Regions from separate parts of the Rhizobium azibense genome, predicted to be linked through region 1. Evidence: predicted binding sites of a transcription regulator. Region 1 holds the regulator's gene; each other region holds the start of a gene.
The links. The regulator PhoB, encoded in region 1, activates phosphate uptake and scavenging genes when phosphate is short. The targets are predictions, from matches to a motif close to TGTCATNNANCTGTCAT.
Positions count from the first base shown of each region.

Region 2: EV130_RS19495 (DUF2794 domain-containing protein) is a predicted target of PhoB. The motif match lies at 7,056-7,072, and genes of this name have one in related genera.
Region 3: EV130_RS20985 (esterase-like activity of phytase family protein) is a predicted target of PhoB. The motif match lies at 4,303-4,319, and genes of this name have one in related genera.

Region 1 is NZ_SMBJ01000005.1:330,523-340,786, reverse strand. It holds gene EV130_RS14905 (cobyric acid synthase) at 1-1,355, opposite strand, end outside; gene EV130_RS14900 (glycine betaine ABC transporter substrate-binding protein) at 1,929-2,924, shown strand; partial or broken gene EV130_RS14895 (hypothetical protein) at 3,018-3,376, shown strand; gene EV130_RS14890 (entericidin domain-containing protein) at 3,373-3,528, opposite strand; gene EV130_RS14885 (LysR family transcriptional regulator) at 3,633-4,574, opposite strand; gene EV130_RS14880 (hypothetical protein) at 4,640-4,915, shown strand; gene EV130_RS14875 (universal stress protein) at 5,078-5,977, opposite strand; gene EV130_RS14870 (hypothetical protein) at 6,169-6,360, shown strand; gene EV130_RS14865 (hypothetical protein) at 6,409-6,852, shown strand; gene EV130_RS14860 (KTSC domain-containing protein) at 6,890-7,078, opposite strand; gene EV130_RS14855 (winged helix-turn-helix domain-containing protein) at 7,464-8,150, opposite strand; gene phoB (phosphate regulon transcriptional regulator PhoB) at 8,168-8,851, opposite strand; gene phoU (phosphate signaling complex protein PhoU) at 8,886-9,599, opposite strand; gene pstB (phosphate ABC transporter ATP-binding protein PstB) at 9,634-10,264, opposite strand, start outside.
Region 2 is NZ_SMBJ01000007.1:297,699-307,962, forward strand. It holds gene EV130_RS19460 (DsbE family thiol:disulfide interchange protein) at 1-497, opposite strand, end outside; gene ccmD (heme exporter protein CcmD) at 494-661, opposite strand; gene EV130_RS19470 (heme ABC transporter permease) at 665-1,426, opposite strand; gene ccmB (heme exporter protein CcmB) at 1,485-2,144, opposite strand; gene ccmA (heme ABC exporter ATP-binding protein CcmA) at 2,260-2,907, opposite strand; gene acnA (aconitate hydratase AcnA) at 3,168-5,858, shown strand; gene EV130_RS19490 (DUF1223 domain-containing protein) at 6,078-6,818, shown strand; gene EV130_RS19495 (DUF2794 domain-containing protein) at 7,094-7,495, shown strand; gene EV130_RS19500 (GNAT family N-acetyltransferase) at 7,501-8,058, opposite strand; gene EV130_RS19505 (Bax inhibitor-1/YccA family protein) at 8,160-8,888, opposite strand; gene EV130_RS19510 (ABC transporter permease) at 9,068-10,264, opposite strand, start outside.
Region 3 is NZ_SMBJ01000008.1:197,840-208,103, reverse strand. It holds tRNA gene EV130_RS21005 (tRNA-Asp) at 1-52, opposite strand, end outside; tRNA gene EV130_RS21000 (tRNA-Asp) at 99-175, opposite strand; gene EV130_RS20995 ((R)-mandelonitrile lyase) at 393-794, opposite strand; gene EV130_RS20990 (aldo/keto reductase) at 1,005-1,991, shown strand; gene EV130_RS20985 (esterase-like activity of phytase family protein) at 2,051-4,261, opposite strand; gene hupB (DNA-binding protein HupB) at 4,587-4,862, opposite strand; gene lon (endopeptidase La) at 5,068-7,485, opposite strand; gene clpX (ATP-dependent Clp protease ATP-binding subunit ClpX) at 7,886-9,163, opposite strand; gene clpP (ATP-dependent Clp endopeptidase proteolytic subunit ClpP) at 9,466-10,095, opposite strand.

The DNA.
Region 1 (10,264 bases):
CGTTGGCCGGATAGGCCAAAGCTTTCGAGAAGCTTGCCGCGATAGGCATCGCTGCCGAACAGGCCGTGCAGATAGGTGCCCATGATCCGGCCGCCAACAGATACCGCGCCATCGGCCACACCGTCGATCACCGCTGATGGCCTGGCACAGTCCGGCCCGGTCGTCACGCCCAGATGGATCTGGTAGCCGGCAAGGGGAACGCCGTGTTCGACCGAAACCGCCAGGCTGTTCCGCACGGTCTTTTCAGGCGCCATTTCGGTCTCGACATCCAGCAATCCGAGACCCGGTGTCGCATTGCTCGCCCCCTCGATGCCGAGCGGATCGCGAACCACGCGCCCGAGCATCTGATATCCGCCGCAGATGCCTATGACGCGCCCGCCGCGCCGGACGTGCGCCTCCAGGTCTCGGTCCCAGCCGGCAGCGCGCAGGTCACCGAGGTCGGCGATCGTCGATTTCGACCCGGGCAATATCACGAGCGCTGCATCGTCCGGTAGCCGGTCTCCCGGCTTCACGAAGACGAGCTCGACATCCGGCTCGGCACGCAGAGGATCGAGATCGTCGAAATTGGCGATCCGCGGCAGAACCGGTACGGCGATCTTCAACGCACCGGAAGCACCCCTGGCGAGGCGCTCCAGCACGGCCGAATCCTCCGCTGGCAAGCGCGCGGCAGCCTTCAGCCAGGGCACCACGCCGAAGCACGGCCATCCGGTGAAGCGATTGATGGCTGCCTTGCCGTCATCAAAGAGCGAAACATCGCCTCGGAACTTGTTGATGATATAGCCGGAAATCATCGCCCGGTCGTCGTCCGAAAGGATTGCGTGGGTGCCGGCAAGAGAGGCGATCACGCCGCCGCGGTCGATATCGCCGACGAGCACGACGGGCACCTTGGCGCGGGTGGCAAAGCCCATATTGGCAATATCGCCGGGACGTAGATTGATTTCGGCCGGCGAGCCTGCACCTTCGACGATGACGAGATCGGCGCCTTCCAACGTGATCGCAAAGCTCTCTAGCACTTGCTCAAGAAGCAGCGGTTTCAACATCTGGTAGTCTCGTGCCCTAGCCTGTCCAAAGACCTTGCCCTGCACGATGATCTGGCTGCCGTTTTCGGATTGAGGCTTAAGGAGAACCGGGTTCATGTGTATCGACGAGGGCGTGCGCGCCGCAAGCGACTGCAGCCACTGCGCCCGGCCGATCTCCCCGCCGTCATCGGAGACGGCCGCGTTGTTCGACATATTCTGTGGCTTGAAAGGCTTCACCTTGAGGCCGCGATTGGCCGCAAGTCGGCAAAGCCCGGCAACGAGCACCGTCTTGCCGACATCCGAGCCGGTTCCCTGCAACATGATCGCCTTGGTCATGCGATGAGGCCTACAACGCGGCATGATCCGCGGTCAATCGTCCGATTGAAATGCGAAAACCGCGCGGGCTGGCGGGCGCGCGCGGTTTGCCGAAAACTCTGGCGTATTCGCCAATACACGACGAAACTCGTATTCTCCGGGACGCACTACCTGATCCGGAGAAAGCGGCGGTTGTCCCCCGCCGTGGTTCAACTGATAGCGCGACATTCTTACCGGAGTGTTATTACGGACCTCAGCAATGGCGGATTTCGACTTTTTTCGACATTTTGCCGATTCCCGATCCGCATGCAGCCCATGATGGCAGCTCGGTACAGGCTATCGCTTGTGGATCAGTGGGGATATTAGCGCATTCAAATCAGCTGCTTAGCTCAATAATATTCGCTCATAATCGGATTTCAATTGCCGTGTCAAAGGCGTAGGCTGGAAGTGATGGAATGTTCCAGGCCGCGGTGGCGATGCAAAAATGGCTGAAACCTGAAATTGCGACGGCGAAATTGTCACATGCATCCATTGAACGAGCCGATGGGCAGTTTGTATTCTGCATGTCAGCATCAGAAACTGGGAAACGAGGGAATGAAGATCATCCTGGCTTGGCTGTTTATCGCGGTATGTCTCGTTACCGGCGCCCGCGCCGCGCGCGCTGATTGCGATAATGTTTCGATTGCGGAGATGAGTTGGGCCTCGGCGGCGATTGCCGCCAATATAGACCGCTTCGTCCTTAAAAACGGCTACGGATGCAACGTCACGATGGTAGCCGGTGATACGGTGCCCACTTTTGCTTCGATGGATCAGAAGGGCGAACCCGATATCGCACCCGAACTCTGGACCGCGTCAGTCAGGGTTCAATTCGATGCGGCTGTGAAGAGCGGGCGCCTGATCCAGGCCTCCGAGATTTTGTCGGATGGTGCAATCGAAGGCTGGTGGATTCCGAAATTCATCGCCGATGCAAATCCCGACATCCGCTCAGTGCAGGATGCGCTGAAACGGCCAGACCTCTTCCCCGCACCCAAAAATGCCTCCAAGGGCGCCGTTCACAATTGTCCGCCGGGCTGGAGCTGCCGGATTTCGACAGCCAATCTTTTCAGAGCCTTGGCCGGCGAGAAGGCCGGTTTCGAGCTGATTGACAGCGAAAGCCCGCAAAGCCTCGACGATTCGATCGCCGCAGCCTTCGACGCCAAGGTCGGCTGGCTCGGCTATTACTGGGCACCAACGGCGATCCTCGGCAAATATGACATGACACTGCTTAGTATGGGCGTCAGCCACGACAGGGCGGAATGGCTGGCCTGCACCGCGATCGAAGGCTGCGCGCGTCCGCAGCTTAACGCCTATCCCGTCTCCCAAGCCTTTACCGTCGTCACCAAGGCCTTTGCCGACCGTGCCGGTCCGGAACTCGCCTACTTTCGCTCCCGCACCTGGGACAACAACACTATAAACGACGTTCTGGCATGGCAGGACGAAAACCAAGAAAGCAGCGAGAACGCCGCACTGCATTTTCTGCGCAACTACCCCGAACTCTGGACACGGTGGATGACGGCTGACGTCGCGGAAAGGGTAAGGGCCGCACTTTGAGCAATTCCAGCCTCGCGAAGGCTATAGCTCCTAGGCTGACGGCATAGCTAGTCGAACGACTGCCGGACAATGGCAAGAACCTATGGATGACCGATGACGCCAGCCGCTTCCTTTCCCGATCGCGAGATCGTTGCCCACAAATTTGCAGGCGCTTGCGAAGCCGACAGGTCCTATCTTGCGCTGCTCATGGAAATGCAGCGCAAGACGACAACCTGATCGACGGCTTGCGTCGGTATCTGGATTTGGCGGCGGCTGGGCCTTTTCTCAATTCTCTGAAAATTGAAAATTGCGGAGTCTGGATTGGCGAAGCCGCTCCCAGGCGCCTTCAGATCCGTTTGACGGAAACGGCAAGATCCAGCCAGCATCCGGCCTATCTTGCATTCCGCGCCGGGCTTGACCGATCAGGCGGCCTGGAACGCGCCTACCCTGCCGCACGATCTGAAAAGATTTAGCGGCGTGCGGCGCGGTTGACCGAATGGCCGGCATCCTGCGTCGCGTTGACGGCGTTTGCCGTATCACGGCCCATGCCACGGATGGTATTGCCGCAGGAAGAAAGGGCCAGAAGCAGCATCAGTGCTGCGCCGACTTTGACCGTTGTCGCCATTTTGGAAATCCTCTTGTGCAAACGAAAATTACGCAGCCGAAGCAGCCAACGCCGCTCCGGCCGTTTAACGCGCTGAAATCCAATAAAGTTCCTCGCCGTCCAGATCAAGCGGCGGCGGCCTTTGCCTTTTCCGCGAAGGCAAAGCGGATGCTGTCGGCGACGGCCTCCATAGGCCCGGAGAGCTGCGAGGCCGTCAACAGCCGGATGTCGAACGAGCCGAGTTCAGGCAGGCCTTCCTGGGCACCAAGCATCACCATCCCGTCGGCCACATAGGAGCGCGGCAGCGGCGCGATCGCAAGGTCGGAAAGCACAGCGGCGCGCTGCGCCATCGTATGGCCGCTGAGATAGGCAACGCGGTAGGGCCGCTTGTTACGCTCAAGCTGCGCCAGCGCCTCCTGGCGCCAGATGCAGCCATCCTCCCAGATCGAGATCGGCAGGGGATCGCGCCTGTGGGCAGTACCGCATTTGGCGCCTGCCCAAACAAGGCGTTCTCGAAACACGATCTCTCCGCCGGTCGGAAACGGCCGCGTGGCGCAATTGATCAGTGCCAGATCCAGCCTCTGCTCTTCCATACGCTTCTTGAGGCCGATGCTCATGTCGATCGTCACGTCGACCATGATGCCCGGGTAGCTCTCCGCAAAGCTCTTCAGGATACTTGGCAGCAGCCGTTCGCCGATATCCTCCGGCGCGCCGAGCCGCACGACGCCGCTGAGTTCCGGCATGATGAAGCGGGAAACCGCCTCGTTGGAAAGCGCCAAGATATTGCGGGCGTAGGTCAGCAGGAGCTCACCGTGCTGCGTCAGCGTCACCGATCGCGCATCACGCATGAACAGCGTCGCGCCGAGCTGTTCCTCGAGCTTCTTGATCTGCATGGAAACCGCCGAAGGAGTGCGGAAAACTGCTTCGGCTGCGGTCGAAAAATTGCCTGTTTCCGCAATGGCGACAAAGGTTCTTAGAACATCATTGTCGAGCAAGGGGATCGGGCGGCGAAAGGGCACAGTCATCGTCGCATCTTTCAATTTTTCTGATGTTAAGCACCATATCATTTCGTTTGTTTGAATGTCAACGCAAAGCTATTTTAGCACCATGGCGATAAACGAAGGAGGCCATGATGACCGAGACTGCACATAGCATTTTGGACATCTTCTTTACGTTCAGGGCAAGGCAACTGCAGCGCACCGCCTGGGAGAACACTATGCGGCAGATGACCGCGTTGCCCAGCCACCTGATCGCCGATGTCGCGCCACTTGCGCTCGACAACAGCCGAGAATGGTTCACCCATCCATCTGCTTCTCCACGAAGTTCTGCACGTAAAGCGTTACAGACGCTGCACGAAATGCGCTTCACGCCGGGCTTGTCGGCAGCTGACCCTCAACGAAAACTGTAATCGACTCGCAGGACCCGCACCGAACTATTGAGGCCGCCAGACTTCCTCCTTTGCAACCAGGAGGACCATCGCAGATGTGGGCAAACGTGTCATCGAACCGGATGGGAGTACCGATCTGGAACGACTTTTCTTGGCGCGGGCGAGGTCAGGCCAACGCCGTCGCTAATGCTTCATCATCAATGGAAGCGGCGAATGCGACAGCAGGTAGTGAGTGACACGACCGAGCAGCAGTTCCAGGAAGTAGCCATGCTTGAAAGCGCCGATCAAAAGGCACGTCGCATTCGCCGATTTGGCGAAATCGAGGATCGTTTCCCCGACGGACAGCCCTGCCGAGTTGATTGCGACGACGTCGCCGTCAAGGCCCAGCTGATCAAGCAACTCTCTTGCCGTTGACTGGTAGCTTCCGTCCGGTTCGTCGTTGACGCACAGAACCGTCACGCGATCGGCCGCAGCCAGCCAGCGTCTGGCCGCGGCGACGGCTCCCCGCGCATGACCATGCGGTTTCCAGCCGATCACCACATGCCCCAGCAGATTGCCGGCATGGGTACCGGCAGGTGGTGCCAACACCAGCTTGCGCTCATGGAAAACGAGATCGTGAAAAGCGTCGCGGGCATCCATATTGCCATGACAAGGAGCGACGACCAACGCCGTCTCACGGACTTTGGCGCTCACGCAACGAGCAACTTCGCCGCGGCAATCATCGAGAAGGAGCCGTTCTCGGCCGGGCTTGCACTGCTTCCAATCCTCGAAGGCTCGGGCGACCCGTTCGAACCGCTCATGCGGCGAGCCTTCGGTCAGGTCCCGCAGCATCTGCAGATCGATCTCCTCGGGCGCGGCGATCATCCGTTCCGGATCGGCGCCGACATGGGCCACGGACATGGTGCCATGGATGGCACGGGCGGCGTCTTCGGCGACGTCAAGGCAAGGTTGCGCAGTTGCCGGATCGGGCAGCAGGGCGAGAACGTCGGCATGGTCGGTCCCTTCCCGCACAAGATCGGCGAAGATGACACCGGCTTCTGCCGAAGTCGGGTTCGGCGGGTCGTTCGCGGGCGCATTGTTCATACCGGGCCTCCTTTCGCGATGCTCCCACATCGCTCCCGGTCCATCACGTTTAAGATTTTACTCCTGCGTCCGATGGCTGGCTAGCAAACGCCGCACAGGCTGCGCCGCTTCCACGGCAAACGGGCGATTGCGTGGTAGGGTTTATGCGCCGGCCAGTACCAAGGGCTTCGCCATCATGGCCTGCGACCCAGATGGATCGACGGGTTCTGGGAAAAGCCCCTGCCGCCATGGTCGGATTCTTCGTCCGTGCCAACAACTCGATCGAGGTCACCTACCAGCGCTCGTTCTACGAAAAACGCGCCGCGCTGCTCCACGGCGGCAATCTCGACGTGGAGCCGATGGTGGCGAAGCCGCGCCCTGGCACCGCTTGCGGCATCCTTTGAACAATCAGCCAATTTCCGCGTTCATTTGAAGGGGCAAAGGAGCTCTTGATGTCGTACGGATCGCTGAGTGCTTTTGGTGACACCTGGTGCCGGTACAGGCCGGACACCGAGACCCTCGAGGCCGCTCATGACCTGGTGGACCGGTACCTTGCGTTCGCCGAGGAAGCGCAAGTGGGAAATGACATCATCGACGAGATCGAGCTGCCCGTCCCGAAGCCTATGCTGATCAAGTCGTTTGGCCTCGTCATCGCTGCCGAGCACCGTCCGCAGATAAGAGCTCTGCTGATCAGAGCGGGCATGACGCTGGCCCAGTACCGCGCCGACCTCGGACCACGGATGCGGTTAAAGCCCACGACGCCGCACGGCAGGCTACGGGCAGCCCGATCGCGGGAATTCGAGCGCCGTCTTCAGAAGAAGCTCGTGGCGGTCGCTGAAGAACGGATCAGCCTTGGCGCGTTTTATCGACGCGCCTTTATCGAGGCCATGCATTGACGCCAGATGAGGTCACACCTTGCCTTGACCGCGACGATCAGATCGCCGCCTGCATCAGGTAGAGGGATCGTTCCGGAGGAAGCTGCGCAACCATTTTCATCATGATCTTGGGATCGACATGGTGAACGGATCGCACTTGGCCGTCCCGGTAGATGATCGTCAAGACGCGCGTCTCTTCGTCATAATCGAGTTGGGCGATCGTTTTCGTGTACACCAGGAACCGCATGCCGTTAAACCTCACTGGTCAATGGAACATCACCAAGGTGATGGTGCCGACCATGACCCAACCGGAAACGATAATGAGGGACATTCTCAACAACGCCGTCTTGATCGTCATGGAATACTCCAAATCGCTTCAACCAAACTAGCTGTACTTTGGGACGAGTGTAGGCCGATCGGACCGAGCCTCATCCCGGTTGGATTGTATGTCTGACGCCTTTGGGCAAGTATGGGAGCCGAAGGCGGACTGGAATCACCTCCAGCGCGACTAAACACACACCAATATAGGCGGTCGCGTGAAATCGACGTGACACACGTGTTGCGAGAACATCTATATCGCGCCTCACAATCTCTGCACACAGTGGCGGGATCGGGTCGGACCCCGATACCGGTCAGAAGTCGCGAAGTGCGTAGCCGGCGCCGCGCACCGTCCGGATCACCTTGTCGGCCTTGCCGAGACTGATGCCCTTCCGAAGGCGTCCGATGTGTACGTCGACAGCGCGTTCATCGACACTGGCATCGCTGCCCCACAGCGATGCCCTCAATTCCGATCGGGAGTGGACGCGACCGGGGGACTTCATCAGAAACTCGAGTAGCCTGAACTCGGTGGGTCCGAGCTTGACTTCCTTTTTCTGCCTGTGGACCCGGCGGGCGTTCTTATCGAGCGTCAGATCCCCGACTTTCAGCGTGCTCTCCAGTAACGCTGGATTGAGACGTCGCAGAAGGTTCCGCAATCGGATGAGGAGTTCGACGGGGGAAACTGCCTTTATGAGGCAGTCGTCGGCTCCGGCCGAAAGGACTGCCAACCGGTCCTGTTCGAGGGGCGAGTCCAGAAGCACCACGATCGGAAGGCGGGCGGTCGCTCCGGTTGTCCTGAACTGGCGGCATGTCGAGATCGCCATCGAGCCAGGAGCCGGCGCACCGAATATCACCGCATCAGGCAGCCGCAACGCCACAAGCTCGACGAGCGATGCATGGGGGGGAAGACAGTTCACCGAATATCCTTCTGTCTCCAGAGCGTTCTTCAGCGTGGTGAGCAGATCTTCGTCCTGCTCGACAACAAGTATCCGCACCGACATCCTCTCCGGCCTCCCTGCTACGCTTCCATCGAATATCCCGCGCCGCGGACCGTGCGGATGACGTCCTGCATGTTGGAGAAATTCAGTGCCTTGCGAAGGCGACCGACATGAACGTCGACGGTGCGCTCGTCGACATAAATGTCGTGGCCCCAGACACCATCCAGAAGCTGCGAACGCGAGAAGACGCGTCCGGGCGATGACATCAGGAACTCCAGGAGGCGGAATTCGGTCGGACCAAGGCGGACTTCGCGACTCTTGCGGTGGACGCGATGCGTTTCGCGGTCGAGTTCGATATCCCCGCATTTCAGCACCGTGGAGAGCACCTCAGGCTTGGCGCGGCGCAGCATCGCCTTTACGCGGGCAACCAGCTCTGGCGTGGAGAACGGCTTGACGACATAGTCGTCGGCCCCGGTGGAAAGGCCGCGCACGCGCTCGCTTTCCTCGCCGCGCGCCGTCAGCATGATGATCGGCAGACGCTCCGTTTCTGGGCGCATGCGCAGGCGGCGGCAAAGCTCGATACCAGAGACGCCGGGCAGCATCCAGTCGAGGATCAGGATATCCGGCGTGCGCTCCTGAAGCCTGATTTCGGCCTCGTCGCCGCGCAGGATGGTGTCCACCTCGAAACCTTCGGCCTCGAGGTTATAGCGAAGAAGCACGCTCAGTGCTTCTTCGTCTTCAACGACTGCAACTCTCGGGATCATGCGGTTCTGTCTCCTGAAGGCGGGTTCGCAACAGTCATTGCGTGACCGCGCCGACGGTGTTGGCAGTGTCGTCCTTCGGACGTTCGCCTTCCGGCTGTGCGCCGGTCGCCATGTAATAGATCGTTTCGGCAATGTTGGTTGCGTGATCGCCGATGCGCTCGATGTTCTTGGCGCAGAAGAGAAGATGCGTGCAACTGGTGATGTTGCGCGGATCTTCCATCATGTAGGTCAGCAGCTCGCGGAACAGCGAGGTGTACATGGCGTCGATTTCCTCGTCTCGCTCGCGGATCGACTTCGCCTTGTCGGCTGAACGCGAGGCATAGACGTCGAGTACTTCCTTGAGCTGTACCAGCGCCAGTTCGGAAAGATGCTCGAGACCGCGGGCGAGCTTGCGCGGAACGCCGGTGCTCTGCACGGCAATGACACGCTTGGCAGTGTTCTTGCCGAGATCGCCGACGCGTTCGAGATCGGCCGCGATGCGGATCGAGCCCATGATCTCGCGAAGGTCGGAGGCCACCGGCTGGCGGCGGGCAATCGTGACGATCGCCTTGTCGCCAATCTCGCGCTCGGCGTGATCCATGATAACATCGTCGGAGATGACCTTCTGGGCCAAGCCAGCGTCACCGTTGACAAGCGCGCGGACGGCGTCCGACACCATCTGCTCGGCAAGCCCGCCCATTTCCGAGATGCGGCGGGACAAATACTTCAGATCCTCGTCATAGGCAGAAAAAATATGGGTCGATGCCATGGGGATTGTCCTTGAATAGCCTGAACGCCGCAGATCAGCCGAAGCGGCCCATGATGTAGTCCTGGGTGCGCGGGTCGTCCGGATTGGTGAACATCTTGTCGGTGTCGTTCTCCTCGACGAGATTGCCGAGGTGGAACATGGCGGTGCGCTGCGAAACGCGGGCCGCCTGCTGCATCGAATGCGTCACGATGACAATGCTGTAGTTCTCGCGAAGCTCGTGGATCAGTTCCTCGACCTTGGCGGTCGCAATAGGATCAAGCGCCGAGCATGGTTCGTCCATCAGGATGACTTCCGGGCTGACGGCGACGGCTCGTGCGATGCACAAGCGCTGCTGCTGGCCTCCCGACAGACCGGTGCCGGATTCCTGCAGGCGGTCTTTGACTTCGTTCCAGAGACCGGCCTTGTGGAGGCTGCTTTCGACGATCTGATCCAGGTCAGCCTTCGACCTGGCAATACCGTGGATGCGCGGTCCGTAAGAAACGTTCTCGTAGATAGACTTCGGGAACGGGTTCGGTTTCTGGAAGACCATGCCGACGCGAGCGCGCAGTTCCACAACGTCAATGTCCGGATCGTAGATATCCGCGTCGTCCAGCTTGATTTCGCCCGTGACGCGGCAATTGTCGATCGTGTCGTTCATGCGGTTCAAGCAGCGCAGGAAGGTGGAC
Region 2 (10,264 bases), on a different contig from region 1:
GCGACCAGGTAACTCTCAGGAATGCCGTAGACGCCCCAGTCGATCGCCGCCTTGCCATTCGGATCGACACCGATTGCTGCATAGGGGTTTCCGAGCTCGCCGAGAAAGCGCAGCGCGCTGTCGTTCTTGTCCTTGTAGTTGATCGCGACGATGTTGAGCCGCTTGTCCTTTGCCAGTTCCGTCAGGATTGGATGCTCTTCCCGGCAAGGAAGGCACCAGGAGGCAAAGACATTGACCAGCGTCAGCTTGCCCTTGATCGCACTATCCGTCAGCGGCGGCAGATTTGACCCTTCCAGCGGTGGCAGGTTCAATGCCGGAGCTTTGGTGCCGATCAGCGCTGAAGGAATCTCGGAAATGTTCTTGCCGTGAAAATCCTGATCGTAAAGCATCTTTGCTGCCGTCGCGGCAATGCCACCGAAAACCACGAGCGGGATCAATGCCAGCGCATAACGGGCAAAGCCGCGCGGTTTTGGTCGATCTGCCTGCGGCGTGCTCATTGGCTATCCTTCGGACGCGCCGAACGGCGGCGGATACCCGAAGCTTCGAGGGCCGCCAGTTCCTTTTGCCGCGCGCGCCCGTCCACCCAGATCCACAGCGTCACGGCGATGGTGACGAAAGCGGCGAACCCATAGGAACTGTAAACGTAAAAGGCATGCGTCATCGGTCAATCCTCACGGCTTGCCAGCCGCGCGGCCAGACGGCGCTGGGCGGCAACGCGGCGCCGCCAGATTTCGTTGCGCATCGCCATGACGTGCAGCGTGAAGAAGAGCAGCGTGAAGCCGATCGCCATCACGAAAAGCGGGCGCAGGAACTCCGGGTCGATCGCGGGGCCGGCGAGGCGCACGACGCTTGCAGGCTGATGCAGCGTGTTCCACCAGTCGACCGAAAACTTGATGATCGGGATATTGACGAACCCGACGAGGATCAGAACCGCGGTGACACGGGCGGCCCTTGACGGATCATCGATGGCGCGGTTCAGCGCAATCAGGCCGAGATACATCAGGAAGAGAATGAAGACCGACGTCAGCCGCGCGTCCCAGACCCACCAGGTCCCCCACATGGGCTTGCCCCAGAGAGAACCGGTGACCAATGCAAGGAGAGTGAAGGCAGCGCCGAGTGGTGCGGCGGCCTTGGCGGAGACATCGGCCAGCGGATGGCGCCAGACGAGCGTGCCGATCGCCGAAATAGTCATCACGGTGTAGCACATCATCGAAAGCCAGGCCGAAGGCACGTGGAGATACATGATGCGGACGGTTTCGCCCTGCTGGTAGTCGCCTTTCGTCGAGAAGCTGAGGTACAATCCGACAATCAGACAGAGCGCCGTTGCCGCCGCCATCCACGGGATGGTGCGCTGCGCCAGCGCCAGAAACCGCGTCGGATTGGCGAGATCGCTGAATTTGCTGATGGCAAGGCTTGTTTCGTTCATGACCGGTTATTTACCTTGAACGCGGTGCTCCCGCAATTGATCGTGATCAAAGAGCCGATCAATCCGATGTGTTTCGCAGCGCAAGTGCTGCGGCCGCCGGACCGATGACGGCAAAGAACATCGTCAATGCGATCAGAATGAGGAAAGGGGGCAGGAAAGGTGCCGGATCTTCCACTGCCGCATAGGTGGCGCTGACGCCGAAGATCAGCACCGGAATGGTCAATGGCAGAACAAGGATCGACACCAAGAGCCCGCCGCGCGGAAGAGCGACGGCGACAGCCGCGCCGACGGCGCCGATGAAGGTGATGGCGGGCGAGCCGGCCAAGAGCGTCAGTACCGTTGCGCCGATCGCGATCTCGTCCATGTTCATGAAGAGACCGAGGAACGGGGAGGCAATCACCAAGGGCAGGCTGGTCGCCGTCCAATGCGCGAAGCACTTGACAAGGACCGTCAGCACGAGCGGCGTTTCCTGCATCAGCATCAAGTCCAGCGAACCGTCGTCACGTTCGGCTTGGAAAAGCCGGTCAAGACCCAGCAGTGCCGCAAGCAGCGCGCCAATCCAGACGATGGCGGGACCGATCCGCGAAAGCAGGTTCAGGTCCGGCCCGACGCCGAACGGGATGACAGCAACGACGGTGAGGAAAAACAGCACCCCGATCAGGGCGCCGCCGCCGGCGCGGATGGAAAGTTTCAGGTCGCGGAAGAAGAGGGCGGTCATGCCGGGTGTCCTTCTACGCGGATGGCCAGGCACCCCTCTCCAAGCCCTTTGAACAAGAGCAAGGGGTTCACGCGCGGCGCTGCTTGCTGCTTCTCGAGGTCTGTCACAAGCTTCGTCAACCCCAAACTCCCCGATCCGCACCCGCAAAGCCCGTCATCTTCAGTTCCCGGGAATTTTCAAGCCCGAGCGGCTGGTGGGTCGCGGCGACAACGATGCCGCCCTTTTTCCGGTGGGCGTCGATGAGATCGGCAAACAGGCGGTCGGCGCTTGCGTCGAGTGCTGCGGTCGGCTCGTCGAGAATCCAGACCGGGCGGTAGGCGACGAGCAGCTTGGCGAAGGCAAAGCGGCGTTGCTGGCCTGCGGAGAGGTAGCCGAAGGGAAGATGCGTAATGCCCGAAAGGCCGACGGCGGCGGCCGCGTCTTCGATCGACAGTTGCGATACGCCGAGCACGTCGCCGAGAAAGTTTTGCCAGAAGGCGAGATTTTCGGAGACGGTCAGCTCGCTTTTCATCGCGTTGCGATGGCCGAGATAGTGGCTGACCTCACGCGCATTCCGCTCCGTTCCACCACGCGAATCAGTGAATTCAACCGTGCCCCTTTCCGGCCCTAAAAGACCGGCCACGACGCGCAGCAAAGTGGACTTTCCCGATCCGTTTTTCCCAGTCAAAACCAGCGCTTCGCCTGCCTCGAGGCGAAAGGACAAGTCTGCGAAAATCAGGTCTTCGCCCCGCCTGGCAGCGAGATTGGAGGCGTCGAGATGCATAGGTTTTCCGTTCAATAAGTTTTTAGTCACCGCGACGCAAAAAATGTCCCAAATGGGCCGAGCCCTCTCTGGCACCTTTCTTAGAAATTATCTATAAGACCCGCAACCACGCCAGCGGCCGGCGTGAATTTCATCCTTGCGCCGAACATGGAGAAACCTCTCCACGTGCGGACAGCGGAAATGGCCGTACCCGCATCCTGATGTGCATTAGTGCATAGGCGTCCGCACGACTGTGTTGGCTATCAGAAACGGGGTCTCTCGTGTCTAAATCTCTTGACAGCTTCAATTGTCGCTCCACGCTTTCCGTGAACGGAAAGGACTACGTCTATTACAGCCTTCCGAAGGCTGAAGCCAATGGTCTTAAGGGCGTATCGAAGCTTCCATATTCAATGAAGGTTCTGCTCGAGAACCTGCTGCGATTCGAAGACGGCCAGTCGGTCACCAAGGAGCACATCCTCGCTGTCGCCGAATGGCTGAACAACAAGGGCTCCGTCGAAAACGAAATCGCCTATCGCCCGGCACGCGTGCTCATGCAGGACTTCACCGGCGTTCCGGCGGTGGTTGACCTCGCCGCGATGCGCGACGCAATGGTCTCGCTCGGCGGCGATCCCGAAAAGATCAATCCGCTCGTGCCTGTCGACCTCGTCATCGACCATTCTGTCATCGTCGATGAATTCGGCACGCCGCAGGCCTTCGCCAAGAACGTCGAACTTGAATACCAGCGCAACGGCGAACGCTACCGCTTCCTGAAGTGGGGCCAGCAGGCATTCAAGAATTTCCGCGTCGTTCCTCCAGGGACCGGCATCTGTCACCAGGTCAATCTCGAATATCTTGGCCAGACCGTGTGGACGAAGGATGAGGACGGTGAGACGATCGCCTATCCCGACACCTGCGTCGGTACAGACTCGCACACGACGATGATCAACGGCCTCGGCGTTCTTGGCTGGGGCGTCGGCGGCATCGAAGCAGAAGCCGCCATGCTCGGCCAGCCGGTCTCGATGCTCCTGCCGGAGGTCATCGGCTTCAAGCTTACCGGCAAGCTCAAGGAAGGCGTCACGGCGACAGACCTTGTTCTGACCGTCGTGCAGATGTTGCGCAAGAAGGGCGTCGTTTCGAAGTTCGTCGAGTTTTTCGGCCCCGGCATGGACAACATGCCTCTGGCCGACCGTGCGACGATCGGCAACATGGGCCCGGAATATGGCGCCACCTGTGGCTTCTTCCCGGTCGACGGCGAAACCGTCAACTACCTCACCATGTCCGGGCGCACGCATGACCGGATCGCGCTCGTTGAAGCCTATTCGAAGGCACAGGGCATGTGGCGCGAAGGCGACGGTTCCGACCTCGTCTTCACCGACACGCTGGAACTCGACCTCGGCGACGTCGTGCCGTCTATGGCAGGTCCGAAGCGCCCTGAGGGCCGCATCGCGCTCGAAGACATCGCGTCCGGTTTCGCCACCTCGATGGAGGCAGACTACAAGAAGCCGGGCCAGCTTTCGAACCGTTACGCGGTCGAAGGCACCGACTTCGATCTCGGCCATGGCGACGTCGCCATTGCCGCCATCACATCCTGCACCAATACCTCGAACCCTTCGGTTCTGATTGCTGCCGGCCTGCTCGCCCGCAACGCCGTTGCCAAGGGCCTGAAGACCAAGCCCTGGGTCAAGACCTCACTGGCGCCTGGATCGCAGGTCGTTGGCGAATACCTCGCCAAGTCCGGCCTGCAGGCCGACCTGGACAAGCTCGGCTTCAACCTCGTCGGCTTCGGCTGCACGACCTGCATCGGCAATTCCGGCCCGCTGCCGGCGCCGGTCTCCAAGACGATCAATGACAAGGGCCTCATCGTTTCGGGCGTGCTTTCGGGCAATCGCAACTTCGAAGGCCGTATCTCGCCGGACGTCCAGGCGAACTATCTGGCATCCCCGCCGCTCGTCGTTGCCTACGCACTCGCCGGCACCGTCCAGAAGGACCTGACCAAGGAGCCGATCGGCGAAGACCAGAACGGCAAGCCGGTCTATCTCAAGGACATCTGGCCGACCTCGAAGGAAGTTCAGGAGTTCATCCTCAAATACGTCACCCGCGAACTTTACGAAACCAAGTATGCGGATGTCTTCAAGGGTGATGAAAACTGGCAGGCCGTCCAGGTCCCTCCGGGGCAGACCTACGCCTGGGACGACGATTCGACCTATGTCCAGAACCCGCCCTACTTCGTCGGCATGGGCAAGAAGGGCAGCGGTACCTCCGACATCAAGGGCGCCCGCATCCTGGGCCTGTTCGGCGACAAGATCACCACCGACCACATTTCTCCGGCCGGTTCGATCAAGGCTGCGTCTCCGGCCGGTTCTTACCTGCTCGAGCACAATGTCGGGGTGGCGGACTTCAACCAGTACGGCACGCGCCGTGGCAACCATGAAGTGATGATGCGCGGCACCTTCGCCAACATCCGCATTCGCAATCACATGCTTGGCCCGAACGGCAAGGAAGGTGGCTATACGATCCACTATCCGTCGAAGGAAGAGGAATCGATCTACGATGCGGCCATGAAATACAAGGCAGAGGGCGTTCCGCTCGTCATCTTCGCCGGTGTCGAATACGGCAATGGTTCGTCCCGCGACTGGGCGGCCAAGGGCACCAACCTGCTCGGCGTCAAGGCCGTTATCGCGCAGTCCTTCGAGCGCATCCATCGCTCGAACCTTGTCGGCATGGGCGTCATCCCCTTCGTCTTCGAAGACGGCACGACCTGGCAGAGCCTTGGCCTCAAGGGTGACGAGACCGTGACCATCGAGGACCTGGAAAACATCAAGCCGCGCGAGAAAAAGATCGCCAAGATCACCTACGGCGACGGCACGGTGAAGGAGGTTCCCCTCCTGTCGCGCGTCGATACGCTCGACGAAGTGATCTACCTCAACAACGGCGGCATCCTGCAGACGGTTCTGCGCGATCTCGCTGCCTGATTGTTGAGAAACAGGGCAGACAATGGCCGCCGGAGAGCAATCTTCGGCGGTTTTTCTTTGCGGTCTCCATCTCACGCCGATGTGTTCCACGAGCTGTGCCGGCAGGCGGCGTCTCACCCCTTCGTGACTTTCCGTTTGCAGCCGGAAGGATTATCTCTACGGGCCTAAGTCAGGGCTGCGGTTTTCGGTCTGCTGCGTGTCTCTGGAAAAGAGGTTGGAATGACGCCGCGTTTTTTGATCTGGTTGGTCGCCGGTATGGTGCTTGCAGCGCCGCTTCATGCCGAAGATGGCAAGCTGAAAGGCGTCGTCGAACTTTTCACCTCGCAGGGATGCTCGTCCTGTCCTCCCGCCGATGCGGCCTTCCGGAAACTGGTTGCCCAGGGCGATGTCATCGCACTCGCCTATCACGTGGACTACTGGAATTATCTTGGGTGGACGGACACGCTCAGTTCGAAGGAAAACACCGAGCGGCAGTATGGTTACGCGCGGATGATGGGCCGCAGCAACGTCTATACGCCGCAGGTCGTGGTCAACGGCCGCGATCACCTCACCGGGTCTGACCTTTCTGCCATCTATGGCAAGATCGATACATTTTCGACGGAAGGCAAGGGCTTGACCGTGCCCGTGGCCGCGCAGCTGCGCGGCGACGAGCTCGAGATCAAGATCGGTGCCGGCGATGGCAAGGCCAATGTCGTGCTTGTCTATTTCGACAAGGAAAAGACGATCGACGTCGAAAAGGGCGAAAACAGCGGCAAGAAGATTTCCTATCTCAACAGCGTCAGCGATGTCGAAACAGTCGGCATGTGGGACGGCAAGGCCGCAAGCCTGACGCTGCCTGCAAGCGTCCTGCAGAAGCCGGGACTGGAAGGCTGCGCCATCCTGCTTCAGGCAACGACAGCCGACGGCGATCCGGCTGCGATTGTCGGCGCAACCATCGTCATGGCAGGCAAGAATATCTGATCGGCTTTACCTGCTTCGAGGCGGATGAACGAGGCGGCCCGGCTGATCGTATTCGGGGCTGGGGTTAAGGTCGATACGCTCAGCCGGGCCCTTTGGCGCGCTGGCGCCAAATCGGTGAGCGAATTTCCTCCGGAAATGAGGCGCTGTTTTGACTGAAATGCGGCACTCGGGAGATTGCACAGCATATGTTTAATGTGATGGTCGCTGCACTTGCAATTTGATGTGGCTCGGGCAAACTGTCGTACTCCTGTCATAAGCGGAGGCTTGGGAGACTGATGACAGATCAGCCGGATTTGCGGCATGGCGACGCCCGTTCCGCCAGTGGTAGTTCCTCGGTCGTCGTCGATTTAAAAGAATACAAGCAAAGCAAGGACCCGCCGCCGGTGACCTTTCATCGTCGCGAGTTGGACGCGATTTTGTGGATCTACGGAAGGATGGTTGGCCAAGGCGAGTGGAAAGATTACGCCATCGGCCATCTGAAGGAGAAGGCGGTCTTCGCCGTTTTCAAACGTTCGGGCGAGACGCCGCTTTTCCGCATCGAGAAAGATCCGAGGCTCGCCGCCAAGCAGGGCGCCTACTGCGTGATCAATGCAAACGGCATGATCTTGAAGCGCGGCCATGACCTGCAGCAGGTGTTGAAGGTCTTCGACAAGGTGCTCAAGCTCGTCGAGACGTGACGGCGTCAGACCTCAAACAGAGTGCCGGGATAGACCGACGGATCAGGATCGCTGTCCTTGCCATCGCCGAGCGGCCGCTGCATGATCATCGTGTCGAGCCAGCGGCCGTGTTTGTAGCCGCTACCCTTCAGCAGACCGGTCTCTTCGAAGCCTAGTGCGCGATGAAGCGCGATCGAAGCCGGATGGGCGCCGCCGATGACGGCGACCATCTGGCGGAAGCCCAGTTGCGTGCAGCGTGAAATCAGCGCTGTTAGCAGTGCCCGGCCGATGCCAAGGCCGCGTGCTGCAGGCGCGAGATAGATCGAATCCTCCACCATCCAGCGATAGGCAGGCCGGGTGCGGAAAGCGGAAGCATAGGCATAGCCGAGCAGGGCTCCATTCTGGTCAACCGCTGCGATATAGGGATATCCAGAACTGGTATTGGCGCAGAAGCGAGTGGTCATCTCCGCTTCGGAAGGTGGGATGATCTCGTAGCTCGCAACGCCATTGAGGACTGAGTCGCGATAGATTTCCGCGATTGCGGGAAGGTCGGAAAGGGTGGCGTCACGAAGAAGGAAAGGCATTGGGCCGGCCGGTCGTTGATGAATGCCTTTAGAAAACACTCCATGACCTGACGTGCAATAAAAAAGGCGGCCGGAGCCGCCTTTTCAGTGATGCTGTCCAGTTACCTGCGGTTGCCGAGGAACTGCAACAGGAACATGAACAGGTTGATGAAGTCGAGGTAGAGCGTCAGCGCGCCTATGATCGCCTTCCGGCCGGCAACGGCAACATCATCGGCTTCGAAGTACATTTCCTTGATTCGCTGCGTGTCGTAGGCCGTAAGGCCTGCAAAGATCAGGACACCGATCACGGAGATCGCGAACTGCATCGCCGAGGAGGCCAGGAAGATGTTGACGAGCGAAGCAATGATCAGGCCGAAGAGGCCCATGATCAGGAACGAGCCCATCGCCGACAGGTCACGCTTTGTCGAGTAGCCGTAGAGCGACAGGGCGCCGAAGGAGGCCGCCGTGATGAAGAACGTCTGAACGACGCTCTCGCCCGTGTAGATCAGCAGCAGCGACGACAGTGACAATCCGACCAGCGCGGCATAGACCCAGAAGGTCGTCTGCGCTGCGGAAACGCTCATGCGGCCGATCCGGAAGCTCAGGAAAAACACCAGAGCCAGCGGAGCTAAGATCACGACCCACTTCAGCGGGCTCACATAGATCGCCTGGCCGAAGGCGGTCAATTGACCATCGGCAAAAGCGAGCTGGAATGACAGAAATGCCGCTACACCCGTGATCGCCAGACCCAGCGCCATCAGGTTGTAGACCTTGAGCATGTAGGAGCGCAGGCCCTGATCGATCATCTCGCCAGTTTGTGCGCGGGTTTGGTAGTTACGAAGGTCAGCCATAGTTTCCTCTTAAAAGCTCCGATGGGAATACGGTGTCGGGCTATACGACCCGGGCGCCGCTGCGGAGCTCCAGCATGCCTAGCGGTAATATGAGCCTTTCGCCTTTCGCAAACAAGGCCCTTGCAACCCGCGATCGGGTTAAATCGCCGTAAGGTGAAGGACTTCGTCAGTCGCAGTTTTCATAGTTCGCGCAAAACGGGTGCTGCCTTCTGGCCGAGAATGCGCCAGGTGCCGATGAGCCCGATGCCGACTGTCAGCACCAGGGCGGTGACCAGCGTGAGGCCGGCGACATCCGGCAGGAAGGTCGAAGGCATCCGCATGATGCGGCTGACGATGAACCAGGCCGCAGCGCCGCCGGCGATCAATGCAAAGACCGCTGTTGCAACCCCCAGGATCAGATATTCGTAGCTGAAGGCGCGGATGAGCATCGCCCGCGTCGCGCCAAGCGTCTTCAGGACGACGGCGTCGTGCGTTCGGGCCCGGTTACCGGCAGCAAGCGCGCCGGCGAGCACCAGAACAGAGGAGACGAGCGCTACGGAGGCGGCGGCGCGGATTGCAGTTGCAAGCTGCGCAACCAGCGTGTTTACGATATCGATCGCGTCCTTGACGCGCACGCTGGTGATCGTCGGGTAGGTATTGGTCACCGATTTCAGGATCGACGCTTCGATGGCCGGCGTCGCCGAAGGATCGGTCAGCGTTGCCAGCCATGCATGCGGAGCTCCGCGGAAGGTATTCGGCGAAAAGACCATGACGAAATTGATCGATAGCGATTCCCACTCGACCTTCCGCAAGTTTGCGATCCTGGCCGTCAGGTTACGGCCGAGCACGTTTACGGTGACGGTATCGCCGATTTTGAGGCCGAGTTCCCTGGCTTCTTCGGAGGAGAAGGAAACAAGCGGTTCGCCGCTGTAGTCCTGCGGCCACCAGCTTCCCTCTGTCAGCGAGGCGTTTTCCGGTATCGTCTCGGAATAGGTGATGCCGCGGTCGCCCCGCAGCACCCACTGGCCGCCTGGCGGAACCTGGATCTTGGTCACGTCCGTGCCGTTCAGCGCCAGAATGCGGCCCCGCAGCATCGGAACTTCGACGAGCTTGCCTGCCGGCGCCTGCCGGCTGATCAGGTTGCGGAAGTTTTCGACCTCAGCGCTTTGGATGTCGACGAAGAAGAAATTCGGTGCGCCGTTTGCCATGCGGCCGGTCAATTGCCGGCGCAGGTTGCCGTCGATGAGCGTCAGGGTGACCAGCAGCGCGAGGCCAAGGCCGAGCGAGAGGACGACGGACGGCGTCAGTGCGCCAGGGCGATGGATGTTGCCGATTGCAAGCCTGAGCGCCGGTGAACTGACCCGCGGGCTGCGCTTGGCGAGCCAGGCGATCAGTGC
Region 3 (10,264 bases), on a different contig from region 1:
CGCGACCTCCGGCGTGACAGGCCGGCACTCTAACCGACTGAGCTACACCCGCGCATCTTGACGGAAAGACCGGAAGCGCCTTGCGGCACATCTTAAAATGGCGCGAGTGACGGGGCTCGAACCCGCGACCTCCGGCGTGACAGGCCGGCACTCTAACCGACTGAGCTACACCCGCACTTCATTTCAAGTCATCCGGAGCTTTCGCATCCTTGTCAAAACGGACAGGCCGCTTCGATGAGCGGCTAACTAAGGGGTTCGCATTTGAGTGTCAAGCAGGTTTGGAGACAAAACCATGACAGTCCGGAAATTGTTTTCAAAGCGAAGTCCAGCCCTCGCACAAGAGCTTAACATTGACAGGACTTCCGACCCTTTTTCTCGTGTCTGAAGCCGCTTCAGGCATTTCCGGCATATTGCTCGTCACTGACCTGTTCCATCCAGTCGGCCACGCTGCCATTCAGTGATTCCTGGATGGCGATATGCGTCATCGCCGTTTCCGGGGCTGCGCCATGCCAGTGCTTTTCGCCCGCGGCGAACCAGACGGTGTCGCCCGGCCGGATTTCTCGGATTTCGCCGCCCCAGCTCTGCACAAGCCCCTTGCCGGACGTGACGATCAGTGTCTGGCCCAGAGGATGCGTGTGCCAGGCGGTGCGTGCTCCCGGCTCGAATGTCACGTGCACGACCCTCACGCGGGCCGGATCCGGCGCTTCGATCAACGGATCGAGCCGTACGGTGCCAGCGAAATAGTCCGGCGAAGCCTTCGCCGATGGCCGGGAACCGGCTGTCTTGATTTCCATGCCGTTGCCTCTTGGTTGTTTGATCCGGCGCGTCCTCTGCAGAAAGTAGGTCACCAGTCGAACCATTTGAAGTGGAGCGGGAAGATATGCCAGACCATCGGCACCGTTCTCGAATAAGCAAGGTCTGCGCCCTATTTTCCCCGCAAGCGCTTACCCGCCCGGTGCCCGGCTGATACGCCGCGAGCTTTTCATCACGAATGGAGGATTCCCATGAAACAGCATTCTTTCGGCCGCATGCCGTTTTCAGTCAGCAATGTCGGGTTCGGCGCATGGCAGATAGGCGGTTCCTGGGGCGATGTCAGCGTGACTGACGGCCGGACGGCCCTCAACGCGGCACTCGATGCCGGCGTCACCTTCATCGACACGGCGGACGTTTATGGCGACGGCCGGTCAGAGAAAATCGTCGCCGACGTTGTAAGAAACCGTGGCGGCACGCGCCCGATGGTCGCCACCAAGGCCGGCCGTAGGCTGAACCCGCATGTCGCGGGCGGCTATACCAAGGCCAATCTCGAGGGCTTCATCGACCGCAGCCTGAAGAACCTGCAGGTCGACAGTCTCGATCTCGTCCAGCTCCACTGCCCGCCGACGGAGGTGCTTTACCGTCAGGAAGCCTTCGACGGTCTCAACGAGCTGCAGAGGGCCGGCAAGATCAAGGGCTATGGCGTCAGCGTTTCGACGGTGGAGGAAGGCTTGAAAGCGATCGAGTTTCCGGGCGTTGAAAGCATCCAGATCATCTACAACATATTCCGTCAGCGCCCCGATCGCCTGTTCTTCCAGGAAGCCCGCCGCAGGAACGTCGCCGTGATCGCCCGCGTGCCGCTCGCAAGCGGCCTGCTCTCCGGCAAGATCAGCCGCGACACCAAGTTTGCAAGCGACGACCACCGCAATTTCAACCGCCATGGCGAGGCCTTCGATGTCGGTGAGACTTTCGCGGGCGTGCCCTTCGAAGTCGGCCTGCAGGCGGTCGAGGAGGTGCGCAAGCTGGTGCCGCAGGGCACCTCCATGGCAGCCTTTGCGCTGCGTTGGATACTGATGAACGATGCCGTGACCGTGGTCATCCCCGGCGCGCGCAACGCCGAACAGGCAAGGGCAAACGCAGCCGCCGCAGATCTTGCGCCGCTTTCCCACGACGTGATGGATGCGACGCGCGAGATCTATGAGCGGCTGGTTGCACCGCATGTGCATCAGCGCTGGTAACGCAACCGATCGGCCTTGGAAATGGCCGGGCTACCGGCCATTTCTTTCTTTCGGGGACCTCAGTTCATGCCGACCAAATTGACCGGGAAGAACAGGGTTTCACCTGAGGAGTCGCTCACCCCGTCGTTGTCGGTGACGGCATAGACCTTACCGCCGGCGTCGAAGGTGAAGCCCTCGATCTTGTCGAGCACGTAGCCATTGGTGGCTCTCTTCAGCTCGTTTACGAAGTCGTAGGCTTCTGTCTTCTTGACTGTCGGCAGCTCGCCGCCGAGCTTGGCGGGCTTGAGGTCGGCGATCGCCACCTTATAGAGCTTCTTCAATTTCGCTGCATCGCCCACGAGGTTGTCGCGCTCGATGATATAGACGCTGTCGCCGTGGGCAGAGATTTCCGAAAGGCCGACCCAGCCGTTTTCGGACCTGTCGAGAGGATAGCGCACCCCGCCCCATTCCTTGGTCTTCGGATTGTAGGAGACGAGCTTGACGAAGCCCTTTTCGTCGTCCTTCCATTCGCGCTGAATTGCCATCCACAGCGTTGCATCATCTCCCGAGCCGATGATCGTCACACCTTCGAAACCGTAGCGGATTTCGTTGGCGATCAGCTCCTTCGGCAGGGCGATCTCGGCCTTGATCTCGCCCTTCGGATTGACGTGGTAGAGTGCGTGAGGCAGCAGCTTTTCGCTATTGCCTTCGGAAGCGAGCCAGAACCAGCCCTTCTCATCGACGGCGATCCCCTCGATGTCGAGCTTCTGGGCGAAAGCACCGTCACGCTTGACCGTCAGCGTCTGGGTGATGACGGCGGGCTTGTGCGTCGCGTCGATCGTGTAGATCGTCGGCTGCATGCCGAGCACGCTGTCGCTGACCGCAAAGACCTTGCCGGGCATTTCCGGAACGGCAGCAAGGCCCGAAAGGGCGGCAAAGCCGACAGGGTTGCCATCCTTCTGGGCAGCGACGATCTGCGGATAGGCCTTCTCGCCTTCGGCAAGCTCGTAGATCATGACATGCGAGCGCGGGCCGCCGTCCTTGCCGAGGTCGACTTCGTTGGCGGTCGCAAGGAGGTTGCGCGAGGGAATGGCGACAGCGCCTTCCGGCGAAACGCCAGATGGCAAGATCTGCAAAAGTTCCGGGTCGGCGCCCGTGTCCTTGTAGACGCCGACAACAGAAGCGCGTTCTGCAAGCACGAAGAAATATTGCTGGCCGCCGAAGGTGGCTGCTTCCAGCCCCTCCGCTTCGACGCCCTTCGAAGAAGAGCGGCCGTCCGGATAATGGCCGAGATCAGCCACGGCACGCTCGAAAGTGCTGCCGGATTCGTAGAGAAGCTTGCCGGCCTTGTCGAAGATCGTGAATCCGCGCGAGCCGCCTTCGTAATCGCCTTCGTTGGCGACGACGATACGGTTGTCGTCCAGCCATTTCACAGCGTCGGGTTCGCGCAGAATGCCTTTCAGTTCGCCAGCAAACCTCAGCGCCCCGTCCTTCTTCGTGTCGATACCGGAAAGGTCCGTGCTGCCTGCGGAGAAATGCGTCTTCACCTGTGCGGTTTTGCCGTCAATGATGATGATCTCGTTATTTTCCTGCAGTGTCAGTGCGATCTCGTCCTGACCGTTGAAGGCGACGAATTCTGGCTCCGGGTCCTCGGGCGCGATGGCCGAGAGACCGGTCAACGCAACGTGCTTGATCGTGCCGCAATCGACTGTTCCGTCCTTGACCTGGAAAATAACGAGACCACCTGCCGGCATCTGCGGGATCTTGCCGTCGTTGACGTCTTCGTCGCGCTCGTTTTCGATGGCGATGGTTCCGAGCGTCTTGTCCTTGTTGAGCGCGATCGAATCCGGCTGACCGCCGAGATCGCAGGTGTTCTCGATCTTTTTTGTGACAACGTCGACGATTGCCAGGCGGCCGGAAGGCTTCTGCTTGCTTTCGCCGGTGTTAACGGCAACCAGCACCTTGCCGGCGGCCGACGTAACGGATGTCGGCTCGCCGTCCATCATCAATACGCCCCCGGCCTTGGGGGCCATGGCATCGACGATGTCCACGAAGCCGATCGCACCGAGGGGGCTGTCGCTGTAAATCAGCGTCCTGCCGTCATCAGTGGCGGTGATGATTTCGGCGGATGTCGTGGAAAGCTTGTCCTTGCCGGCGGGCAGGTTTGCGGCAACCGGGAAGGACGCAATACGATTGAAAACAGGCTCCGCAGCGGCCGGGGAAGCAACGGACGCGATCAGCATGGCAGCCAGCGTCGCCTTGCGCGATGAAATGGTCATGAAATCCCCCATATGTCGAACATTTCGAAACGGTGGATCTTTGAGGGACGCTGATGACAGACACATGACAGGCGGCGCGATTTGAAGCGACTTGTCCATGCAGCGTTTGCGCGCGGCAGTTCGTTGCGCATGCCTCAGAAGCAAACCAGCAGCCAGACCGCGACAGCTTCCGCTCGATGCCCATTAGACCTGGTTGATCGGCGAGGATGCGCCCCAGAGCAGCGTCGAACAATTGAAGAGCCGGCAAGACCTGCGGCAAACTGAAAAGGGTCCGGCTTTCGCCGAACCCTTCCAAACCTGGGCTGCCGGTCTCGTTATCCGGCGGCCAGAAATCTGATTAGCCGTTAACGGCATCCTTCAGGCCCTTTCCGGGCGTGAACTTCGGCACGTTGCGAGCCGGAATATTGACTTCGGCGCCGGTGGACGGATTGCGGCCCTTGGTGGCAGCGCGATGAGAAACGGTGAAGCTGCCGAAGCCGGCGAGACGAATGTCGCCCTTCTTCTTCAGTTCACCCTGGACAACGTCGAAAACAGCGTCGACAGCAGAAGCAGCGTCAGCCTTGGTGAGGCCAGCCTTTTCGGCAACTGCGGACACGAGTTCATTCTTGTTCATGTTTCCACCCCTTTCAATGGTTCGAAACGACTCAAATCTGTAAGCCAGGCACAGAATAAGTTTCATCAGGCCCGCCGCAACCCAAAAGCCCTGCAAATCAAGGAAAAGCAAGCGGTTCTGTGACGTTTTCACAAAAAAGGCTGGCGTTTTAAGCCAGCCTTTTCCGAGTTTTGCAGCATTTTGACATAAATGTGGCAGGCAGCGCTCAGTGAGCGATGGCCGCACCTGTCTCGTCGAGGCCCTCAACGGTCGCGATGACCGGAGTTTCAACCGTTCCATCCCACTCGATCGGCTCGGGCCTGCGAACCAGCGCATGCTTGATCACCTCGCCCATTCGGGATACCGGGATGATCTCCATGTTGTTCTTCACGTTGTCCGGAATCTCCGCCAGATCCTTGGCATTTTCTTCCGGAATTAGCACCTTCTTGATACCGCCGCGAAGCGCTGCAAGCAGCTTCTCCTTCAGGCCGCCGATCGGTAGAACGCGGCCGCGAAGGGTGATCTCCCCGGTCATGGCGACATCCTTGTTGACCGGAATACCGGTCATGATCGAGACGATCGCGGTTGCCATGGCGACACCGGCCGACGGACCATCCTTCGGCGTGGCGCCTTCCGGCACGTGCACGTGGATGTCGCTCTTGTCGAAGCGCGGCGGCTCGATGCCGAAGTCGACAGCGCGCGAACGAACGTACGAGGCCGCAGCGGAGATAGACTCCTTCATGACTTCCTTCAGGTTGCCAGTGACGGTCATGCGGCCCTTGCCCGGCATCATCACGCCTTCGATCGTCAACAGTTCGCCGCCGACTTCCGTCCAGGCAAGACCGGTGACCACGCCGACCTGATCCTCGCGCTCGGCTTCGCCGTGGCGGAAGCGTGGAACGCCCAGATAGTCGTCGATGTTGGCAGCCGTGACGGCGACCGACTTCGCCTTGCCCTTGATGATCTCGGTCACTGCCTTGCGGGCGAGCTTCATAAGTTCGCGTTCAAAGTTACGCACGCCGGCTTCGCGGGTGTATTGCTGGCTGATTGCCATCAGGGCATCGTCGCTGACCGAAAATTCTTCCGGCTGCAACGCATGTTCCTTGATGGCCTTGGGCAGCAGGTGCCGCTTGGCAATTTCGCGCTTTTCATCCTCGGTGTAGCCGGCGATACGGATGATCTCCATGCGATCCATCAGAGGCGCCGGAATGTTCAGCGTATTTGCCGTCGTGATGAACATCACGTCCGACAGGTCGTATTCGACTTCCAGGTAGTGATCCATGAAGGTCGAGTTCTGGGCCGGGTCGAGAACTTCGAGCAGGGCCGAGGACGGATCGCCGCGGAAATCCATGCCCATCTTGTCGATCTCGTCGAGCAGGAAGAGCGGATTGGACTTCTTGGCCTTCTTCATCGACTGGATGACCTTGCCTGGCATCGAGCCGATATAGGTGCGGCGGTGACCGCGGATTTCGGCTTCGTCGCGAACGCCGCCAAGCGCCATGCGGACATACTCACGGCCGGTCGCCTTGGCAATCGACTGCGCAAGCGAGGTCTTGCCGACGCCCGGAGGTCCGACCAGGCACAGGATCGGGCCCTTGAGCTTGGCTGCACGCGCCTGCACGGCGAGATACTCGACGATCCGCTCTTTGACCTTGTCCAGGCCGAAATGATCGGCTTCGAGGATCTGTTCTGCGTGGTTGAGGTCCGACTTGATCTTCGATTTCTTGCCCCACGGAATGCCGAGCAGCCAGTCGAGATAGTTGCGCACGACAGTTGCTTCTGCAGACATCGGGCTCATCTGGCGCAGCTTCTTCAGCTCGGCGTCGGCCTTCTCGCGCGCTTCCTTGGAAAGCTTGGTCTTTGAAATGCGCTCTTCCAGTTCGGCCATCTCGTCGCGGCCTTCTTCGCCGTCCCCGAGCTCCTTCTGGATCGCCTTCATCTGCTCATTCAGGTAGTATTCGCGCTGGGTCTTCTCCATCTGGCGCTTGACGCGCGAGCGGATGCGCTTTTCGACCTGCAGGACCGAAATCTCGCCTTCCATGAAACCGAGCGCCTTTTCGAGGCGAGCCTTGACGCTCGTGGTTTCCAGCATCTCCTGCTTTTCGGTAATCTTGATCGACAGGTGCGACGCCACCGTATCGGCGAGTTTTGAATAATCGTCGATCTGGCTGGCAGCGCCGACCACTTCAGGCGAGATCTTCTTGTTGAGCTTTACATAGCTCTCGAACTCCGAAACGACGGAGCGCGACAGTGCTTCGAGCTCGACGGGGTCGTCATGCGGCTCTTCGAGCACATGGCCGAGCGCCTCGTAAAAATCCTCGCGGCTGGTATAGGCATCGATCTCGGCACGGGCGCGGCCTTCGACTAGAACCTTCACGGTGCCGTCGGGCAGCTTCAGGAGCTGAAGAACGTTGGCAACCGTGCCGACATTATGAATTGCTGAAGGATCCGGATCATCGTCGCTCGCGTTGATCTGGGTGACCAGCATGATCTGCTTGTCAGACCCCATGACCTCTTCAAGCGCCCGGATCGACTTTTCCCGTCCGACGAACAGCGGCACGATCATATGGGGGAAGACCACGATGTCGCGCAGGGGCAAAACAGGATAGGCAGTGCTGCTCGCTACAGACGTTTTCTTCGTCATTTTATTTCCTTTCCATCGTCCCGTTTCCGGGCTCTTTGCGCGGCCGCATGCGACCGGCGGCACTCTCACTTGTGGCTACAAGTGGAGGTTCTGACTATGCATTTCAAGCCACGCTACTGTCCGCGTTCCACGGTTGTGACAGCTTTATTACAACGCCATGCTAGTACAATGAAACACCTAACTGGATCGGAGCTCACCCTTCCGAACCGGCTAAAACACAAGGCCGGAGAACCCGCTATGGAATCGTTCCATCATCGCCAAGGACGGAGCATTCCGCAACGTCAACAATAGTATTTTCCCAGTCTTGCCAGCCATTATTAACAGGACCGTTCACGGTTTTTCAAATAGAAAGGGGCCCGCCTTCGGCAAGCCCCTAAATCTAACCATACGAGGACCTGCATCAGGCCGAGGCGTTTGCCTTTTCCTCCTGACGATCCGCATAGATGTAGAGCGGACGGGCAGAACCGCGCGCGACTTCCTCGGAGATAACAACTTCGCGAACGCCTTCGAGCGCCGGCAGTTCGAACATCGTATCGAGCAGGATCTTCTCCATGATCGAGCGAAGGCCACGGGCACCCGTCTTGCGTACGATCGCCTTGCGGGCGATTTCGCGCAGCGCATCCTCGTGGAAAGTGAGTTCGACGTCTTCCATCTCGAACAAGCGCTGATACTGCTTGATGAGGGCGTTCTTCGGTTCCGACAGAATCTGGATCAGCGCATCCTCGTCGAGGTCTTCGAGCGTTGCCAGAACCGGCAGACGCCCGATGAATTCCGGAATGAGGCCGAACTTCACCAGATCTTCCGGTTCGAGTTCGCGCAGCACTTCGCCGACGCGGCGGTCGTCCGGCGCCTTGACGGTCGCACCAAAGCCGATCGAGGTCTTTTCACCGCGTGCCGAGATGATCTTGTCGAGACCCGCGAAGGCGCCGCCGCAGATGAACAGGATGTTCGTCGTGTCGACCTGCAGGAATTCCTGCTGCGGATGCTTGCGGCCGCCCTGCGGGGGAACGGAAGCGACCGTGCCTTCCATGATCTTCAAAAGCGCCTGCTGCACGCCCTCGCCCGACACGTCGCGAGTGATCGAGGGATTGTCGGACTTGCGGGAAATCTTGTCGACCTCGTCGATATAGACAATACCACGCTGGGCGCGCTCGACATTGTAGTCCGCAGACTGCAGAAGCTTCAGGATGATGTTTTCGACGTCTTCACCGACATAGCCGGCTTCGGTCAGCGTCGTTGCATCGGCCATCGTGAAGGGAACGTCGATGATGCGGGCGAGCGTCTGGGCGAGATAGGTCTTGCCGCAGCCGGTCGGGCCGACCAACATGATGTTCGACTTCGCCAGTTCGACTTCACTGTTCTTGGTGGCATGTGCCAGGCGCTTGTAATGGTTGTGGACGGCAACCGACAGTATCTTTTTCGCCTGCCGCTGGCCGATGACGTATTCGTCGAGAACCTTGATGATGTCCTGGGGCGTGGGAACGCCGTCGCGGGACTTGACCATCGAGGACTTGTTCTCCTCGCGGATGATGTCCATGCACAGTTCGACGCATTCATCGCAGATGAAGACGGTCGGCCCGGCGATTAGCTTCCGGACTTCGTGCTGGCTCTTTCCGCAGAACGAACAATACAGGGTATTCTTGGAGTCGCCGCCGTTGCTGCCGCTGACCTTGCTCATATCACTTTCCTTCCAGCACGCCGCATTTCAAGGTGAAATCGCGGTCCACTCAATGGCCCGCCGGCCTGCTCCCACCGGAGCATCAGCCGGCCAAGGCTTTAAGGGGTAAATACCGGTACCCAACCAAAACATGCCCGGGTTCCGGCGGCAACGAACTCCCCTTCGAATGCCGAATGCTATGTCATAGAATTTCAACATAGCATTAATAGTTACTATTAGCGTCTTCGCTACCGCATGAAACCCCTTGTTCAATCACAAATGGGATAGAACTGTGGCGGCAAAAACACCATCCCTATTAATTACTAGGCCTGATCGCCTTCCATTTCGATGCGCGACGTCAGGACCTTGTCGATCACGCCCCAGACCTGAGCCTCGTCGGCATCCATGAAGTGGTCGCGGTCGAGGGTCTTTTCAACTTCTTCGTAGCTGCGGCCCGTATGCTTCACGTAGACCTCGTTCAGCCGGCGCTTCATCTTCAGGATATCCTTGGCGTGGCGCTCGATGTCGGATGCCTGCCCCTGAAAGCCGCCGGAGGGCTGGTGAACCATGATGCGGGAATTCGGGGTGGCAAAGCGCATATCCTTGTGGCCGGCGGCCAGAAGCAGCGAGCCCATCGAGGCAGCCTGGCCGATGCACAGGGTCGAAACCGCGGGCTTGATGAACTGCATCGTGTCATAGATCGCCATGCCGGCAGTCACGACGCCGCCCGGCGAATTGATATAGAGCGCGATTTCCTTCTTCGGGTTTTCGGCCTCGAGGAAGAGAAGCTGGGCGCAAACGAGCGTCGCCATATGATCCTCGACAGCCCCGGTCAGGAAGATGATGCGTTCCTTCAGCAGGCGGGAATAGATGTCGTAGGAGCGTTCACCGCGATTGGTCTGTTCCACGACCATCGGCACGAGGGCCATAGCGGTATCGACTGGGTTTCTCATGTGCGTCCTTTGCCAACGTCTGCCGGCTGCCGCCGGGAATCAAAGAAAATGCTTCATCCCTACATAGAGTGTCACCGCCCTCTTCTTCAAGACACGCATAAGGATAACGTTAAGAAGGCGAGCCTTCGAAGGATGAACCTCTTGACAGGGCTATCTCCCAGTTGCCGCT